2 regions of the Streptomyces sp. NPDC058459 genome follow, and region 2 is predicted to be linked to the other one. Evidence: riboswitches for the same ligand, from Rfam matches in the RefSeq annotation. Region 2 holds a riboswitch; the other holds the start of a gene.
The links. Region 2 has a riboswitch for thiamine pyrophosphate ahead of ACFWN1_RS08100 (thiamine ABC transporter substrate binding subunit). Riboswitches for the same ligand answer to the same signal wherever they lie in the genome.

Region 1: linked by a shared signal. The riboswitch ahead of ACFWN1_RS29335 (purine-cytosine permease family protein) and the one ahead of ACFWN1_RS08100 (thiamine ABC transporter substrate binding subunit) in region 2 are both predicted to bind thiamine pyrophosphate.

The regions. Positions count from the first base shown of each region.
Region 1 is NZ_JBHXLV010000247.1:49-7,816, forward strand. Features, by position in the region: partial or broken gene thiM (hydroxyethylthiazole kinase) at 1-609, opposite strand, end outside; gene ACFWN1_RS29335 (purine-cytosine permease family protein) at 709-2,187, opposite strand; TPP riboswitch at 2,179-2,273, opposite strand; gene ACFWN1_RS29340 (hypothetical protein) at 2,604-3,164, opposite strand; gene ACFWN1_RS29345 (DUF4142 domain-containing protein) at 3,214-3,759, opposite strand; gene ACFWN1_RS29350 (SDR family oxidoreductase) at 4,245-5,321, opposite strand; gene ACFWN1_RS29355 (MerR family transcriptional regulator) at 5,336-5,788, opposite strand; gene ACFWN1_RS29360 (TetR/AcrR family transcriptional regulator) at 6,040-6,636, opposite strand; gene ACFWN1_RS29365 (alpha/beta hydrolase family protein) at 6,788-7,750, shown strand.
Region 2 is NZ_JBHXLV010000027.1:1,012-8,779, reverse strand. Features, by position in the region: gene ACFWN1_RS08120 (LOG family protein) at 1-964, shown strand, start outside; gene ACFWN1_RS08115 (LAETG motif-containing sortase-dependent surface protein) at 1,123-1,836, shown strand; gene ACFWN1_RS08110 (ABC transporter ATP-binding protein) at 1,910-2,929, opposite strand; gene ACFWN1_RS08105 (ABC transporter permease) at 2,929-4,530, opposite strand; gene ACFWN1_RS08100 (thiamine ABC transporter substrate binding subunit) at 4,578-5,651, opposite strand; TPP riboswitch at 5,732-5,839, opposite strand; gene rlmN (23S rRNA (adenine(2503)-C(2))-methyltransferase RlmN) at 5,897-7,003, opposite strand; gene ACFWN1_RS08090 (hypothetical protein) at 7,275-7,768, opposite strand, start outside.

The DNA of each region.
Region 1 (7,768 bases), on a different contig from region 2:
GCCGCCGGTCACCCGGGTCAGCAGGGCGTCCCCGTTGGCGATCCGCGCGTCACGCGCCCCGTCGGTGACGAAGTCCACCGGCCCGGAGACGGCGACGACGCCACCGGTCGTCCGGGCCAGCCCACGCGCCGACTCCTCGGCGGCCGCCACACCGTCCGCCGCGTCCACCCCACGGCCGCCGCCGCCCGCCCCCGCGAGCGCGATGATCTCGGACGCGTTGCCCCGGATCACCGTCGGCCGCAGGCCCAGCAGGTGCCGGGCCAGCGCGGTGCGCACCGGCAGCGCGCCGACCGCTACCGGGTCGAGCACCCATGGCGTGCCGGCGGCGGCCGCCGCACGTGCCGCCTCGGTCATGGCGGTGCGCTGTTCCGCGTGCGGTGTCCCGAGGTTGACCAGGACCCCGGAGGCGATCCGCGCGAACGGGCCGGCCTCCTCCGGGATGTCGACCATGGCCGGTGCGGCGCCCAGGGCCAGCAGGACGTTCGCGGTGAAGCCGGTGACCACCGCGTTGGTCAGGCACTGGACCAGCGGGGCCTGCGCCCGCACCCGGGCGAGGGCCCGCGGGGCGAAGGCGGCGAGGCCGGTGGGACCGGCGGGCGTCGTGGACATGCGCGTTCGCTCCGGGGGAGTCCGAGGGAGAGGGCTGAGGCGTACGGGGCGCCGGCGGGGCGCCGGCGGTGCGGCAGAGGGCAGCCGCGCGGGCGCGGGTCAGGCGCGGGGACGGCCGCGGAGCCGGAGCGGCGCGTAGACGGCGACGGCCACCAGGAACGCCACGTAGAAGGAGAGGTCGGCGCCCTTCAGGGCGGAGGCCGCCGGTCCCTCGTACAGGGTGGTGTTCATGAAGGGCACGGCCGCGGCGAAGGCGGCGACGAAAGCGGCCGACGACGCCCACCCGGAGCGGGACCGGGCACCCCTGGCGCGACCGGCGGAGCCGTCCGTACCGCCCTGCCCGGCTGCCTCGGCCACCTCGGCCACCTCCGCCTCCTCGGCCCTGAGGTCGATCGGAGCGCCCTGCCGCGCTCGGACGCGGGCCCGCCAGTCCACGATGACGATCGCCACGAACCCCGGGATCCAGTAGCCGACGAAGAGCAGCACGTTCTGGAAGCGGGCCGCGGTGTCGGCGGCGTGCATCCAGAGCACCAGCGGAAAGCCGAGCACGGCGGCGAGTACGGCGGCCGCCGGGCGCGGCAGACGCACGCCTAGGGTCTGGAGGGCCAGCGAACCGCTGTAGTCGTTCATGGCGTTGCTGCACACCGCCGCCAGCGCCACGGCGAGCAGGCCGAACGCGGCCGTGGCCCCGCCGCCCAGCAGTTCCTGCACACCCCGGGCGGTCTGGTCGGTCAGCACGGACGCACCCAGCAGCCCGAGCGCCTGCACGGCGACGAAGGACACCGTGAGGCCGAGCAGGGTGTACCAGAACATGCGCGGGCGAGAGGTGGCGCGCGGCAGGTAGCGGCTGAAATCGCTGGCGTACGGCGCCCAGGACAGCGTCAGGCTCAACGCGATCGTGCTGGTCAGTACGAACGCGCCGGCCTGGTCGGCGCCGTGCGCGCTGCCGGCCGCCACCGGATGGGCACCGTCCAGCAGCCGCCAGGCGATCAGTCCGAACGCGGCGCCGAGCACGAAGGTCATGACGATCTGGAGCCGGTGGATGGCCTCGTACCCCAGCACGCCCAGGGCGGCCTGCCCCAGCATCATCGTCAGGACGCCGAGCCAGAACGGCCAGCCGCACAGCCGCGCGAGCGCGTCACCGCCGAAGAGCCCGATCAGCGCGTCCCAGGCCACCGAGGACAGCCATTGGAGGACGGCGGGCAGCGCCACCGCCCGGCCGAACGCGAGGCGCGCCAGCGGCAGTTGCCCGGCACCGGTCTGGCTTCCCCAGGTCCCCAGATACGCGGTCGGCACCGCCCCGACCAGGGTGCCGAGGACGACGGCGGCGAGCGCGGCGCCGAAGTTCAGGCCGAGTGCGACGCCGGTAGTGCCGGTGAACACGCCGGTCATGGTGAGGTTGGGCGCGAACCACACGGTGAACAGGCGGCCGGGGCCGCCGTAACGGTTGCTCTCGGGGACCGGCGCTATCCCGTGCGCCTCGACGCGGAGGTCACCGGCGGCCGCAGGCATCCGCCCGTCGAAGACATGTGGCCGGCCGTCGGTGGACGGTTCGCCGGCAAGACGCACCACACTCATGGAAGACATCCCTCCGCCAGTGCTAACTGGTTCAGGTTCAACGGGTGTGATCTCAGCCCTCGGACGGGGCACCCCGTGTCCGTTACGCCGGCCAGCCTACTGCAACTCCTTTCCGCCGCGAGCCCGTCGGTTTGCGTATGGCGGCCGGAGCCGGGGCGCTCAGGCCGTGTCTGACAGACGATCTCTGCCGAGCAGAGGTGTCCGAAACTGACGGAGAGGTCATGGACCCCGCCCCGGCACGTCAGTTCAGCCCGTGACTGGGTGGATGTGCACCGGCCCCTCCGCGGCCCCGAGCGGGCGGCAGCGGCACCTGGGACTTTGGCGGTCCCTCGCCCCGGAGCCGGCCGTACGTGCCGTCCCAGTGGCAGCCGGGGTGACCGGTTTCGGTGTCGCCACCGCCTCGTTCTTCCGGCGTGTCAGGCGCCGAAGGGGGCGACGCGCCGCAGGACGTCCAAGGACTGCCGCGTGGGCCGCTGCTGCTCGCCCTGCAGGGAGGTGAGTACGACCAGCGCGGCGGTGAGGGAGGGCACCACCCACTGCATGAGAGTGAGGTGCTGCTGCGCCGTCTCGAGGTCGCCGGGCGCCTCCTCCCCGATCTGGCGGGCGTCGGGGTCGTCGGAGGTGGTGAGGTCGACCTTGTGACCCAGGACGCGGGTGTACGCGGTCGCGGCCAGGGCGGCGGCGGTGACGGCCAGCTTCACCGCGGTGGAGGCGGCGACGCTGTTCTGGCGGGCCACCCGTTCCTTGTTGGCGTTGAGGAGCCCGGCTCCGCCCACCAGATGCGCCACCACGGCGGCGGCGCCCACGGGCGACCACTTCGCCCAGCCGGCGCTGGCGATGCGCGCGGTTTCCCGCACCGTACCGCCTTCCGCCTCGGCGGCGCCGTTGAGTCCGACGGCCCCCATCAGAGATCCGCCGAACCAGGCCGCGAGGCCCAGGTCGTGTGCGCTGCGCAGAAACGTGTCGGTCTCGGACATGAAGTCTCCTGAGTGTGGCGCTGACGGGCGTACGGTCGTGCGTCTTTCCTCAGCCGCCGTGGTGTGTGCCCTGCGGCATCGGGTGGCATACGCCGCCGCGGACCATGTCCAGGTGCATGGCGACGACGGGGCGGGCTGTCCGGGCGGCCGCGACCTCGCTCGTCTTCGATCCCTGCTTGATCTGCTGGTCGATGGCGACCAGCGTCTTCCGGTGGGCCGCGTCCTGAGCCTTGAGCCAGGCACTGTCGTACGCGGAGCTGCCCGCCTTCGCCTGGACCGCCTTCAGCTCCTTCTGCTGCGCGGCGGAGGGCGCTGTCGGCAGCGTGGTGTGCGTGGCGTACGCCAGCTTGCGCACCGAGGCGTCCAGCTTGGTGTGGTCGCGCACCCAGGTCTGTCCGGCTCGCTGTACGCAAGCCGTCGTGCCGTGCCTGCCGGCGTCCTGGCCGGCGGCGATCTCGGCCAGGTTGCCCTGGTGCGACTGCACGAGGAAGGTCTGGTCCTGGTTCGAGGGGGAGGGGGCCGCGAAAGCGTGAGGGGCGGAGAAACCCGCCAGAGCCGCTGCCGCGACAAGAGCGGCGAGGATGTGCCGAGGCATGAGGTGAACTCCTCTTTCTCGTCGGGTCCGTGGGGCTCCCGAACGGCAGACGGCCGAATCCGGAAGCCTCGCTCGGGTCGCAGAAACGGGTGCCACGCCATGAGCACCCCGACACATCCAAAACGGTCTTTTCGGGCACCCGTCCCGTCGTCTCCCACAGGCAGCCCCCCGGACATCCCGAACCGGCGCCGAAACGACACGCCGCGAGTCGTTGCCGGGGTACCCGTACCGGCGTCAGCGTCTTCGCAACCCTCGAAAGGCGCTTCGTCCGAGGAGCGGCTCGGCCGTCGCGGCCGCGGAGGTGGTGGCGGGGCGGCGCAGGCTCAGCAGGACGGCGCGGCGGCGGTGCGGCTTCCTACTGCGGCCCGGCGTCCCGTAGCAGACCGCGCGAACCGCATTCGTTCACGCCTTCCCGGAATGCGCCTCAAGACCGCATAGGGCACCCCCTTAGGGGTTGTAACGTGCGGGCCGCGTTCGTGGGGTGGTCACGGTCGAGGGCTGTCGTTGTCGGACAGGCTGACAGCTCCCAGCTCGATCAGCGCATCGGCGGTCGCGGTGATGGTGTCCGTGATCTCCCTGGGCTCCCAGCCCAACATCGATCGTGCCTTGTCGTTGCTGATGACAGGGACCCGGCCCTCCAGCACTGCGGCCTCTCGCAGAGCGGGCTCCGTCTTGGCCACCTCGCGCACCTCCTCGATGGTCAGCTCCTTGGCAGGAAGCTTGTCCGCGAAGGCGGGGAACCGCTTGCGCAGGATGTTCGCCAGACCGAAGAGGCTGGACGACTCCTTGTTGGCGATGAACCGCTCGCCCGCCGCCTCAGGGTGCACCATCGCGCGCAGGTGCAGGTCCACGACGTCACGCACGTCGACGACGCCGAAATGCATGACCGGGACCACAGGCATGTACCCGTTCAGCATCGCTTTGATCAGGCCGATCGAGCCGGAGGGCCGGTCCACCAGCTGGGGGCCGAAGATGCCCGTGGGGTTGATCACCACGAGCTCGATGTCTCCGTGAGCGCGGACGTAGTCCCACGCCGCCGCCTCGGCCAGGATCTTCGACTTGTGGTAGGCAGGCAGGCCCGGGGTTTCCGGGTCGGTCCAGTTCTCCTCCGTGTAATGATCGTCGGGTGTCATCGTGTACCCGACCGCGGCGTAGGAGGACGTCATGACGACCCGCGGAATGCCGGCGCTGCGGGCCGCGGTGATGACTCGCAGGGCACCGTCACGGGCAGGGAGGACGACCTCGTCCTCCGTCTCGGGCGGAGCGACCGGGAAGGGCGAGGCGTGGTGGAGGACGTGGGTCGCACCGTCCATAGCCTGTGCCCAGCCCTCATCGGCGCTGAGGTCGGCGACGACGAACTCCAGGCGGCCTGTCGGATCGATGCCGGACTGCTGGAGCGCCGCCAGCTTCTCGGCCTGCTGCTGCGACCCCCGGACTGTCGTCCGCACGCGGTGACCTTCCCGGAGCAGCCTCTCGATCGCGTGGCTGCCGACGAAGCCGTTGCCACCGGTGACCAGCACCGTCGCATTCTCAGGGACGGACACATTGTTTGCCATGCTCATGGTGTTTCGATCCTTCAGTGCTTGAAGTGTTCCAGTAGGCGCGTGACTTCTTCGACGGCGCGGTTCTCGGCGGGGGCGTCCCCGCGAGCACGGGCGTCCCACATATCCGCTTTGCCGCGCAGATACGCCAGACGGAGCTGCAGTCGCTCGATGTCGGCCGCCAGCTTTTCCGCCTGAGCGGCGAACAGGTCCCGCAGATCGCCGGCTCCGGAATCTCCGCGGGCGAGCAGGTCCAGGTAGCGACGCAGGCCGCTGACTGTCACCCCTGCTGAACGCAGGCAAGCCAGCGCCTCGACGCGGGCCGCGGTTGCTGGCTCATACCGGCGATGACCGCTGGAGCCGTCTCGAGCGACCTCTCCCAGCAGCCCGATCTTTTCGTAGTAGCGCAACGTGGGCTCACTAAAACCCGACCGTCGTGCCATCTCCTGAATGGTTAGACCCACTGACTCTCGGGCTGCTGCTGACATGTGAGAAGCATCCGACACTTGAAGCGCTTGAAGTCAAACGCCGTAAATGTGAGGTGCGCTACGTGTCGGGAAGGTCTGATCGCGGACATCGCCGCGCCCGCCGCGCTGGCCATGGACTGGGCGGGGCCCCGGCCGCCGAAGCCGCCCCCCCGCCGGCGACCTTGTCGGAGTCGTAGGTGGCCTCGTCGCTGCGCGGGAGCCTGCTGCCGCCGAGGCGGGGCGCCGGCTGTCTCGTCGGCGGCCCCGGACGGTCAGGACGTGAGGGGGCGGCGGAGCCCTGCCAGGAGCAGTGCGATCAGTCGGCGGGGGTCGTAGCGGGGGTCGCTGCCGCGTCCGATGCAGAGGTTGCCGATGCCGCGCATCAGCTCGTAGGGCCGGGTTCCGGGCTGGATGTCGCCGGCCTCGACCGCGGCGTCGATCAGCTCGGCGGTGACGGGCGACAGGCGGTCGAGAAAGTGGGCGTGGAGGTCGGCGAAGCGGTCGCTGTCGGACTGGAGGGCGTCGGCGAGACCGTGCTTGGTGACGAGGAAGTCCACGAACAGGTCGATCCACTGGCTCAGCGCGTCGAAGGGTGTCCGCTCGCGGGCCAGCAGGGTGGGGCCGGCCTCTGCCAGAGCTTCGATCTGCTGGTAGTAGACGGCCGTGACGAGGTCCGCGCGGGTGGGGAAGTGGCGGTAGATCGTGCCCATGCCTACGTTCGCCCTGGTGGCGATCTGACGGATAGGCGCATCGACGCCCGAGGTGAGGAACACCTCGGCGGCAGCCGTGAGCACCGCCTGCTGATTGCGCAGGCTGTCGGACCGTTTGCTCTTCGCCGACGACGTTCCGGCGGGGCGCTCGCTGGGCATGACGTCTTCCTTCCCGCACCGGTTGACAAAGCGGAACAGTGCTCCGCACAATAAATGGAGCGTTGCTCCGCTTCAGGGTAGCGCACCTTGGCCCCCCTGCGTCGTCCCCCTCTGCCAGGGACGGCGGGGCTCTCGAAGGAGTTCTCCTGTCATGAACACACTTGCTCCCACCGATAAGCCGACCCCCGTCCTCTCCTACAGTCCCGTGGTTCTGCCGGTGGCGGGGCGTCCCGTGGACCTGCACGTCCGCGTCACCGCCCCGGTCGCGGGGACGGACCTTCCCGTGATCCTGCTCTCCCACGGCCACGGGAACTCCAACCATCTCTCGTCGCTCGACGGCTACGCGCCGATCGCGCAACTGTGGGCGCGGGCCGGGTTCGTCGTCATCCAGCCCACCCACCTCTCCTCCAGGACCCTGGCACACCGCCTCGAAGACGCTCCCGGCGCGCCGCTGTTCTGGCGCTCACGCGCCGAGGACATGACCCACATCCTCGACCGGCTCGCCGTGATCGAGGAGACCGTGCCCCACCTCGCCGGACGCGTCGACCACGACATGATCGCCGTCGCCGGACACTCCCTCGGCGGGTTCACCGCCAACCTGCTGCTGGGCGCCCAGGTCACCGACCCCGTGAGCGGGGAGCGGACGAGCGTACTGGAGCCCCGTATCAAGGCGGGTGTCGTGCTCGCGGCTCCGGGCCGGGGCGAGGTCATGCACGCCTCCATGGCGGAATCGATCCCGGTCTTCGCGACCATCGACTTCTCCACGATGGACACCCCCGCGCTGATCGTCGCCGGGGACAAGGATGACTCCCGGCACTTCACGGACGCCGGCCCCGAATGGCACGCCGACCCCTACACCCTGGCCCCCGGTCCCAAGACGCTGCTCACCCTCTTCGACGCCGAGCACGGGCTGGGCGGCATCGCCGGATACGACGCCGACGAGACCACCGACGAGAACCCCGAGCGCGTCGCCGCCGTCGGGCGCCTTACGGCGGCCTACCTCTCCACGCACTTCCGCCTCGACGACCACGCCTGGCGGACGGCCTGCGAAGACTTGCTGGCCGGCTCCGGTGCGACGGGTCGCGTCGAGTCGAAGCAGGCCCGCCGGGCGTGACCGGGAGACGGACGCCCC
Region 2 (7,768 bases):
CGAGGGCGCCGTCTTCCTCGGGTGCCCGATGGCCGCCGAGGCGGCCGCCGAGGTCGCCGCGCGTGGCGCCCTGGTGTTCCCGCCGGTGCCGGGACTGCCCTTCGACCCGTACCGCGGATTCGTCTACACCCCGGACGAGTTGTTCGCCTCGCTGGCGGACGGCTACGAGGCGACGCCGGACGCGCGGGCGTACGAGTGGTTCCAGCGGACCGGGTCCGACGGGGACATCCTCGCCTCGATGCTGCGCGCGGTCCACGACGACTCCGTCTCCGACGCACTGGACGAACTCCTCGCCGGCGCGCAGGTGGTGGGCGTCATGGGCGGCCACGCGATGGCCCGGGGCACCGAGGAGTACGCGGGCGCGGCGCGACTCGGCCGCGAACTGGCCCGCGCCGGGCTCACGGTGGCGACCGGGGGTGGTCCGGGCGCGATGGAGGCGGCCAACCTCGGCGCGTACGCGGCCCCGTTCGAGGACGGGATGCTCGGCGAGGCCCTGCGGATTCTGGCCAAGGCCCCGTCGTTCACGCCGTCCGTGACGGACTGGGCGCGGGCCGCCTTCGACGTACGCGAACGCTGGCCGGACGGGGGCGAGTCGGTGGGCATCCCGACCTGGTTCTACGGCCATGAGCCGCCCAACGCGTTCGCCTCGCACCTGGGCAAGTACTTCGCCAACGCCACCCGGGAGGACGGCCTGCTGGCCCGCTCCAACGCCGGGGTGGTGTTCCTGCCGGGGGCGGCCGGGACCGTACAGGAGATCTTCGACAACGCGACGCCCAACTACTATGGTTCGCGCGGTAATCCGACCCCCATGGTGCTGGTGGACGAGGAGCACTGGACGAAGCGGCTCCCCACCTGGCCACTGCTGCGGGCGTTGGCGCGGGAACGGCCGATGGAGTCCCGTATCGCCCTGGTTGGCCGGATCGAGCTGGCCCCCGAGGCGTTGAAACGTCTCGCTGAGCAATAAGAAGGTAAAGTCAACGCCCGTTGACCGTTTGCGCATTGACATACTTATGACGCGCTTATAAACCTGTGTGTCTTGTGGGGAAGCTGGGGCTCCGCTCTGTCCACTGCTCCAACCCCGCACCCTCCCGCCGCAGTTCTGCACTCAGCAAAGGACATGACTTGTCCATATCCCGCCGTAACGCGCGCCGCTCCGTGCGCATCCTGGGTGTTGCCTCCGCCTCCACCGCTCTGCTGCTGGGCCTGTCCAGCCAGGCGCTGGCGTGCAACATCCGCGACTTCTCGGCCGAGGCCCTGTGCACCGGGGACAAGGGCCAGATCGTCGTCACCGACATCGACTCCTCGCAGCGCACCGCCACGGTCACCGTGTTCCTGGAGAACAACGGCGCCGACGAGAAGCAGGTCGGCGAGAAGCAGGTGACCGGGGCCCGCGAGGGCGCGAAGGTCGTCTTCGACGAGGACTGGAAGGCCAACGCGACCTACCGCGTCCACATCAAGGTCCCCGGCCTGGTCGACGAGGACATCAAGAACAACGTGACCACCCCGGCGACCGCGTGCGCGAAGGAGGAGTCCCCTTCCCCCTCCCCCACGCCGTCCGCCTCCGAGTCCCCGTCGCCGAGCGCGTCCGAGTCGACGCCGGCCGAGGAGAGCGCCTCCCCGGTTCCGTCCTCGGCCGAGAGCAGCGGCGCCGCCGCCCCGGTGTCCGCGGAGCCGAGCAACGCCCCGTCCGCCGCCATCGGTGACTCGAACCTCGCCGAGACCGGTGCGAACTCCAACACCGGTCTGGTCGCCGGTGTCGCCGGTGCCCTCGTCGTCATCGGCGGTGGCGCGGTGTACTTCGGTATGCGCCGCCGTGGCGCGAAGAGCGGCAGCTGACGCCTTCGCCCACCGAGCACGGCAGCGGCCCGTCCCCGTCTCGTACGGGGGCGGGCCGCTGTCTTTCCGCCTGTCAGCCCAGGACGACGGTCTCCGCCGCGTCGAACTCCACGCCGGCCTCGGCGCCGGTCTCGGGCGCGTCGCGCAGCGGGCAGGCCGCCTCCAGGTGCGGTCCTCCGTCGCGGGGCTGGAGCCGCAGCGCCACATGGGTGCCCCGGAAGGTGCGGGCGGTCACCGTGCAGGCCAGTCCCTCGCCGGCGGCCATGAGCCGCACCCCGGCGGGCCGCACCAGCAGCTCCCCGGCGCCCTGCGGCGAGCCCTCGGGCACCGGCAGCTTGCCCCACGGGGTGTCGGCGGCCGCCCCGGTCACGCTCGCCGGGACCACGTTCTCGAAGCCGAGGAAGCGGGCCACGAACGCGTCGGCCGGCCTGCGCCACACCTCCAGCGGGGTCCCGGACTGCGCGATCCGCCCGTCCCGCATCACCAGCACCCGGTCGGCCAGCGCGAACGCCTCGCCCTGGTCGTGCGTGACGGCGAGCACGGTGGTGCCCAACCGGCTGAAGAGCTGCCGGAGTTCGACCGTCAGCCGCTCCCGCAACGAGCGGTCCAGCTGGCCGAGCGGCTCGTCCAGCATCAGCAGCCTCGGCCGGGGTGCGAGCGCCCGCGCGAGGGCGACCCGCTGCTGCTCCCCGCCCGAAAGACCGGCCACCGCCCGCCGGTCCGCACCGGGCAGCCCGACCAGCTCCAGCAACTCCGTTACCCGAACCTCCCTTTCGGCCTTGGGCATGCCATGCATACGGAGCCCGAAGGCGACGTTGCCGCCCACGTCCCGCTGCGGGAAGAGCTGATGGTCCTGGAACATCAGCCCGACCCCGCGCCGGTGCGCGGGCACGCCCGCCTGGTCCAGGCCGTCGAGCAACACCCGCCCGGCGTGCAGCGGTTGGAGCCCCGCCACGCTCCGCAGCAGGGTCGACTTGCCGCTGCCACTGGGCCCGAGCACGCACACCACCTCGTGCTCGGCGACCCCGAGGTCCACCGTGTCCAGCACCGGCCGCCCGCCCAGACGGACGGTCGCCTCCTCGATGTTCAGCATCAGAACTCCCCCGTCCGGTCGGTGCGCAGCCGCTCAAGGACGAGCAGCGCGGCCGCGCAGACCAGCATCAGAATCGTGGAAAGGGCCATCGCCTGCCCGTAGTTCAGCTCTCCGGGCCGGCTCAGCAGCCGGGCCACCGCGACCGGGAGCGTGGGGTTGTCGGGCCGGGCGATGAACACGGTCGCCCCGAACTCACCGAGCGACACGGCGAACGCGAACCCGGCCGCGACCAGCGACGCCCGCCGCACCAGCGGCAGATCGACCTCCCGCCACACCCGCCAGGGCGACGCCCCGAGCACCGCCGCCGCCTCCCGGAGCCGGGTGTCCACCGCCCGCAGCACCGGCAGCATGGTCCGTATGACGAAGGGGGCGCCTACCAGCGCCTGGGCGAGCGGGACCAGGAACCAGGACTGGCGCAGGTCCAGCGGCGGCTCGTCCAGCGCGATCAGGAAGCCGAAGCCGACGGTGACGGCGGAGACGCCGAGCGGCAGCATCAGCAGCGCGTCGAACCCGCGCACCAGCCGGCCCGCGTCCCGCCGGGCCAGCGCGGCGGCGGCGAGCCCGCCGACCACCAGGGCGATACCGGTGGCGGCGACCGCGTACTCCAGCGAGGTCCACACCGCGTGCAGCGGCGCCACCAGGAACGTACCGCCGTCGGCGTCGGCGAGCGCCCGGTAGTAGCCGAAGCCCGGTGCGTCCAGTGAGCGGCGCACCAGCACACCGAGCGGCAGCACCAGCAGCACGGCGACGGTGGCGAGCACCCCGCCGAGCAGCGCCCACTGGCCGGCGCCGCGGGGCCGGCGGGCGGTGACGGAGGCGTCGACCAGGCGCAGCGCGGTCTCCCGGCGCCGTACCGTCCAGGCGTGCACGGCGAGGATCGCGCCGACGGCGGCGAACTGCACCAGGGTGAGGACGGCGGCCGTGGTGAGGTCGAAGACCTGGGAGGTCTGGCGGTAGATCTCCACCTCCAGGGTGGAGAAGGTGGGGCCGCCGAGGATCTGGACCACGCCGAAGGAGGTGAAGGTGAACAGGAACACCATCAGCGCGGCGGCGGCCACGGCGGGCGCCAGGGCGGGCAGCGTGACCTGGCACCAGGCGCGCGGCGGGGACGCGCCGAGCATCCGGGCGGCCTCCTCCTGCCGGGGGTCGAGCTGGCCCCACAGGCCGCCGACGGTGCGGACGACCACGGCGTAGTTGAAGAAGACGTGCGCGAGCAGGATCGCCCACACCGTGGTGTCCAGGCGGACCCCCCACAGCTCGTCCAGCAGCCCGCCGTGGCCGACGAGCGCGAGGAACGCGGTGCCGACGACCACCGTGGGCAGCACGAACGGCACGGTGACCACGGCCCGCAGCACCTGCTTGCCCGGGAACTCCAGCCGGGCGAAGGCGTAGGCGGCGGGCAGGGCGATCAGCAGGGTGAGCGCGGTGGAGGCGAGCGCCTGCCAGGTGGTGAACCACAGCACGTGCCGGACGTCGGAGCGGCCCAGCACCTCGGCGAACCGCCCGAGGTGCCAGGTCCCGTCGGCCTTCAGCCCGCGCACCGTGATGGCGGCGACGGGCCAGGCGAAGAACAGCGCGAAGAACGCGACGGGCAGGGCCATGAGCCCCAGCCGCGCCACGCTCCCGCGGCTTCGCCGCCCGGCCGCCGCTACTTCAGTACGAGTGACGTCCACGAGCTGACCCACCGGTCGCGGTTGGCGGCGATCTTCTCGGGCGCCATGGTCACCGGGTCCTTGGCGGCGGGCCCGTACTCGGTGAACTCGGCGGGGACCTTCGCGTCCTTGATCACCGGGTACACGAACATGTTCAGCGGCATGTCCTGCTGGAAGCGCGTGGACAGCAGGAAGTCGAGGAACGCCTTGCCGCCCTCGGCGTTCCTGGCGTTCTTGAGCAGCCCGGCGAACTCGACCTGCCGGAAGCAGGTGCCCTCCGCGACACCGGTCGGGGCGGTCGCCGGCCTCTTCTTGGCATAGATCACCTCGGCGGGCGGCGAGGAGGCGTACGACACGACGAGCGGCCGGTCACCACCCGCCTTCTTGCCCTCGGAGGAGCCGGAGAACTCCTGGTAGTACGCCTGCTCCCAGCCGTCGACGACCTTGACGCCGTTGGCCTTGAGCTTCTTCCAGTACCCCGCCCAGCCCTGGTCGCCGTAGGCGGCGGCGCTGCCGAGCAGGAAGCCGAGGCCCGGCGAGGAGGTGCCGGCGTTCTCGGTGACCAGCAGGTTCCTGTACCTGGGGTCGGCGAGGTCGGCGAAGTTGCGCGGCGGCTTCAGCTTGTGCTCGTCGAAGTACGCCTTGTCGTAGTTGACGCAGATGTCGCCGTGGTCGACGGGCGTGACCCGGTGCCTGGCGCGGTCGAGCTGGAAGGCGGGGTCGGCCTGGTCGAGGCCCTTGGCGGCGTACGGCTGGAAGAGGCCGTTGTCGAGGGCGCGGGAGAGCAGGGTGTTGTCGACGCCGAAGAAGACGTCGCCCTGGGGGTTGTCCTTGGTGAGGACCGCCTTGTTGACGGCCTGTCCGGCGTCGCCGTCCTTGAGGACGCGCACCCGGTAGCCGGACTGCTTCTCGAAGTCCGCGATCACGTTCTTGGACGCGGCCCACGAGTCGTGGCTGACGAGGGTCACGGTCCTGGTGTCCGCTGCCCCCTTGGCGTCGGTGGACCCGCACGCGGAGAGCGTGAGCAGGCCGAGGCCGACCGCCGCGGCCACGAAGGTCTTGGTGTGCACTGGTGGTCCTCCTGGGGTGGGCCAGGAAGAGACGCGGCCCCGCCCGGACTCCGTGCGGGAGGCCGGGCAGGGCGCAACAGCTTGAGTGATGACCGAACTTCCTACCCGGAATGACCTGGGCGAGGTTCAGAGGGTCTGCGGCCTGGTCGCCGCACTCTCAGCGCTGTGGCGCTCCCCTGTCGGAATATGCAGATGTATGACCGTACGAAGGTGTACGGGTATGACGTTGTGCTGACCGGCCCAGGTTACCGCTCGGTGGCCGCGAGCTGGCCACACGCCCCGTCGATCTCCTGACCGCGGGTGTCCCGGACGGTCACCGGCACGCCGTGCGCGGCGATGGCCTCGACGAACGCCTTCTCGTCCTCGGGACGGGAGGCGGTCCACTTGGAGCCCGGGGTGGGGTTGAGCGGGATCAGGTTGACGTGCACGGGCCTGCCCTTGAGCATCCGGCCGAGCCGGTCACCGCGCCACGCCTGGTCGTTGATGTCCCGGATCAGCGCGTACTCGATGGACAGCCGGCGGGCCGACTTCTCCGCGTACTCGAACCCGGCGTCCAGCACCTCGCGCACCTTCCACCGCGTGTTCACGGGGACGAGGGTGTCGCGCAGTTCGTCGTCGGGGGCGTGCAGGGAGATCGCCAGCCGGCACTTGAAGCCCTCGTCGGCGAAGCGGTGGATGGCGGGCACGAGGCCGACCGTCGACACGGTGATCCCGCGCTGGGACAGCCCGAGCCCGTCGGGCGCCGGTTCGGTCAGCGCCCGGATGGCACCGACGACCCGCTTGTAGTTGGCGAGCGGCTCGCCCATCCCCATGAAGACGATGTTGGAGAGCCGGGCGGGCCCACCGGGGACTTCCCCGTCCCGGAGCGCCCGCATGCCGTCCACGATCTGGTGCACGATCTCGGCGGTGGACAGGTTCCGGTCCAGCCCCGCCTGACCGGTCGCGCAGAACGGGCAGTTCATCCCGCATCCGGCCTGCGAGCTGATGCACATGGTGACCCGGTCCGGGTACCGCATCAGCACGGACTCGACGAGCGTGCCGTCGAACAGCCGCCACAGCGTCTTACGGGTGGTCCCCTGGTCCGTGGCCAGATGCCGGACCACCGACATCAGCTCCGGGAACAGCGCCTCGCGCAGCCTCTCCCGCGAGCCGGCCGGGATGTCCGTCCACTGCTCGGGGTCGTGCGCGTACCGCGCGAAGTAGTGCTGCGAAAGCTGCCTGGCACGGAACGGCTTCTCGCCCGCCTCCGCGACAGCGTCCTTCCGCTCCGCGGGCGAGAGGTCAGCGAGATGCCGCGGCGGCTTCTTGGCTCCGCGGGGGGCGACGAAAGTGAGTTCTCCGGGCTTGGGCATGGTGGTACCAGTGTCTCAGATCGACTCCAGTGGCCTCAGCCACGGCGGGGTGGAGGTGGTCACCCCTGAGTACCGCCTGCCCGGCGCCGCTGACGCCGCCGGCTACGACTCCCCCGGTCCTGGGCACGCTCCGCACCCCGTGGACGCTTCGCTCGGCCGGTGTCTGGACCGGGTGGCGTCACCGTTCCCCGGCCGGAAGCGCACGACGCCGGCGGCGACACCGAGGCGGTCACAGCAGCCGCCGCGAGCCAGGCCCGCAGACTCGTATGGGTCATGACGAGGTTTCCCAGTACTTCCAGCCGGTCTCGGAGGTGGGCAGCGTCGCCGACCCGTGCCCGATCTCGACACCGCCGCAGTTGCCGCCGCCGGAGCGGTACTTCTTCCAGGTCACCTCGTAACCCCAGGAGCCGAACTGCAGATGACCGTACTTGCCTCTGGCGATGGTGCGGGAGTACGAGTGCCCAGGGGCGACGGTGACGCGTCCGCCGATCTTGACACTGACGTCGGCCTCGGCTTTCGCCACGATCCCGCCGGCCTCGAACTCGCCTGTGCCCGTCACCCGCGCGGAGATGGTCCCTCCCCGGGGCACGACCACGGTGACCGTGCCGCCCGGCCCGTCCTTGTACGTGGTGCCGTCCCACCGGAACGGCACATGAACGGCCTTCTCGGACCTGATGCTGTACCACTCGGCGGGTACGGCCGTGCTGTCGGCCGGCACTGGCTCCGCTCTCGCGGTGTCGACCGCCGTGAGGCAGAGAAGCGAGG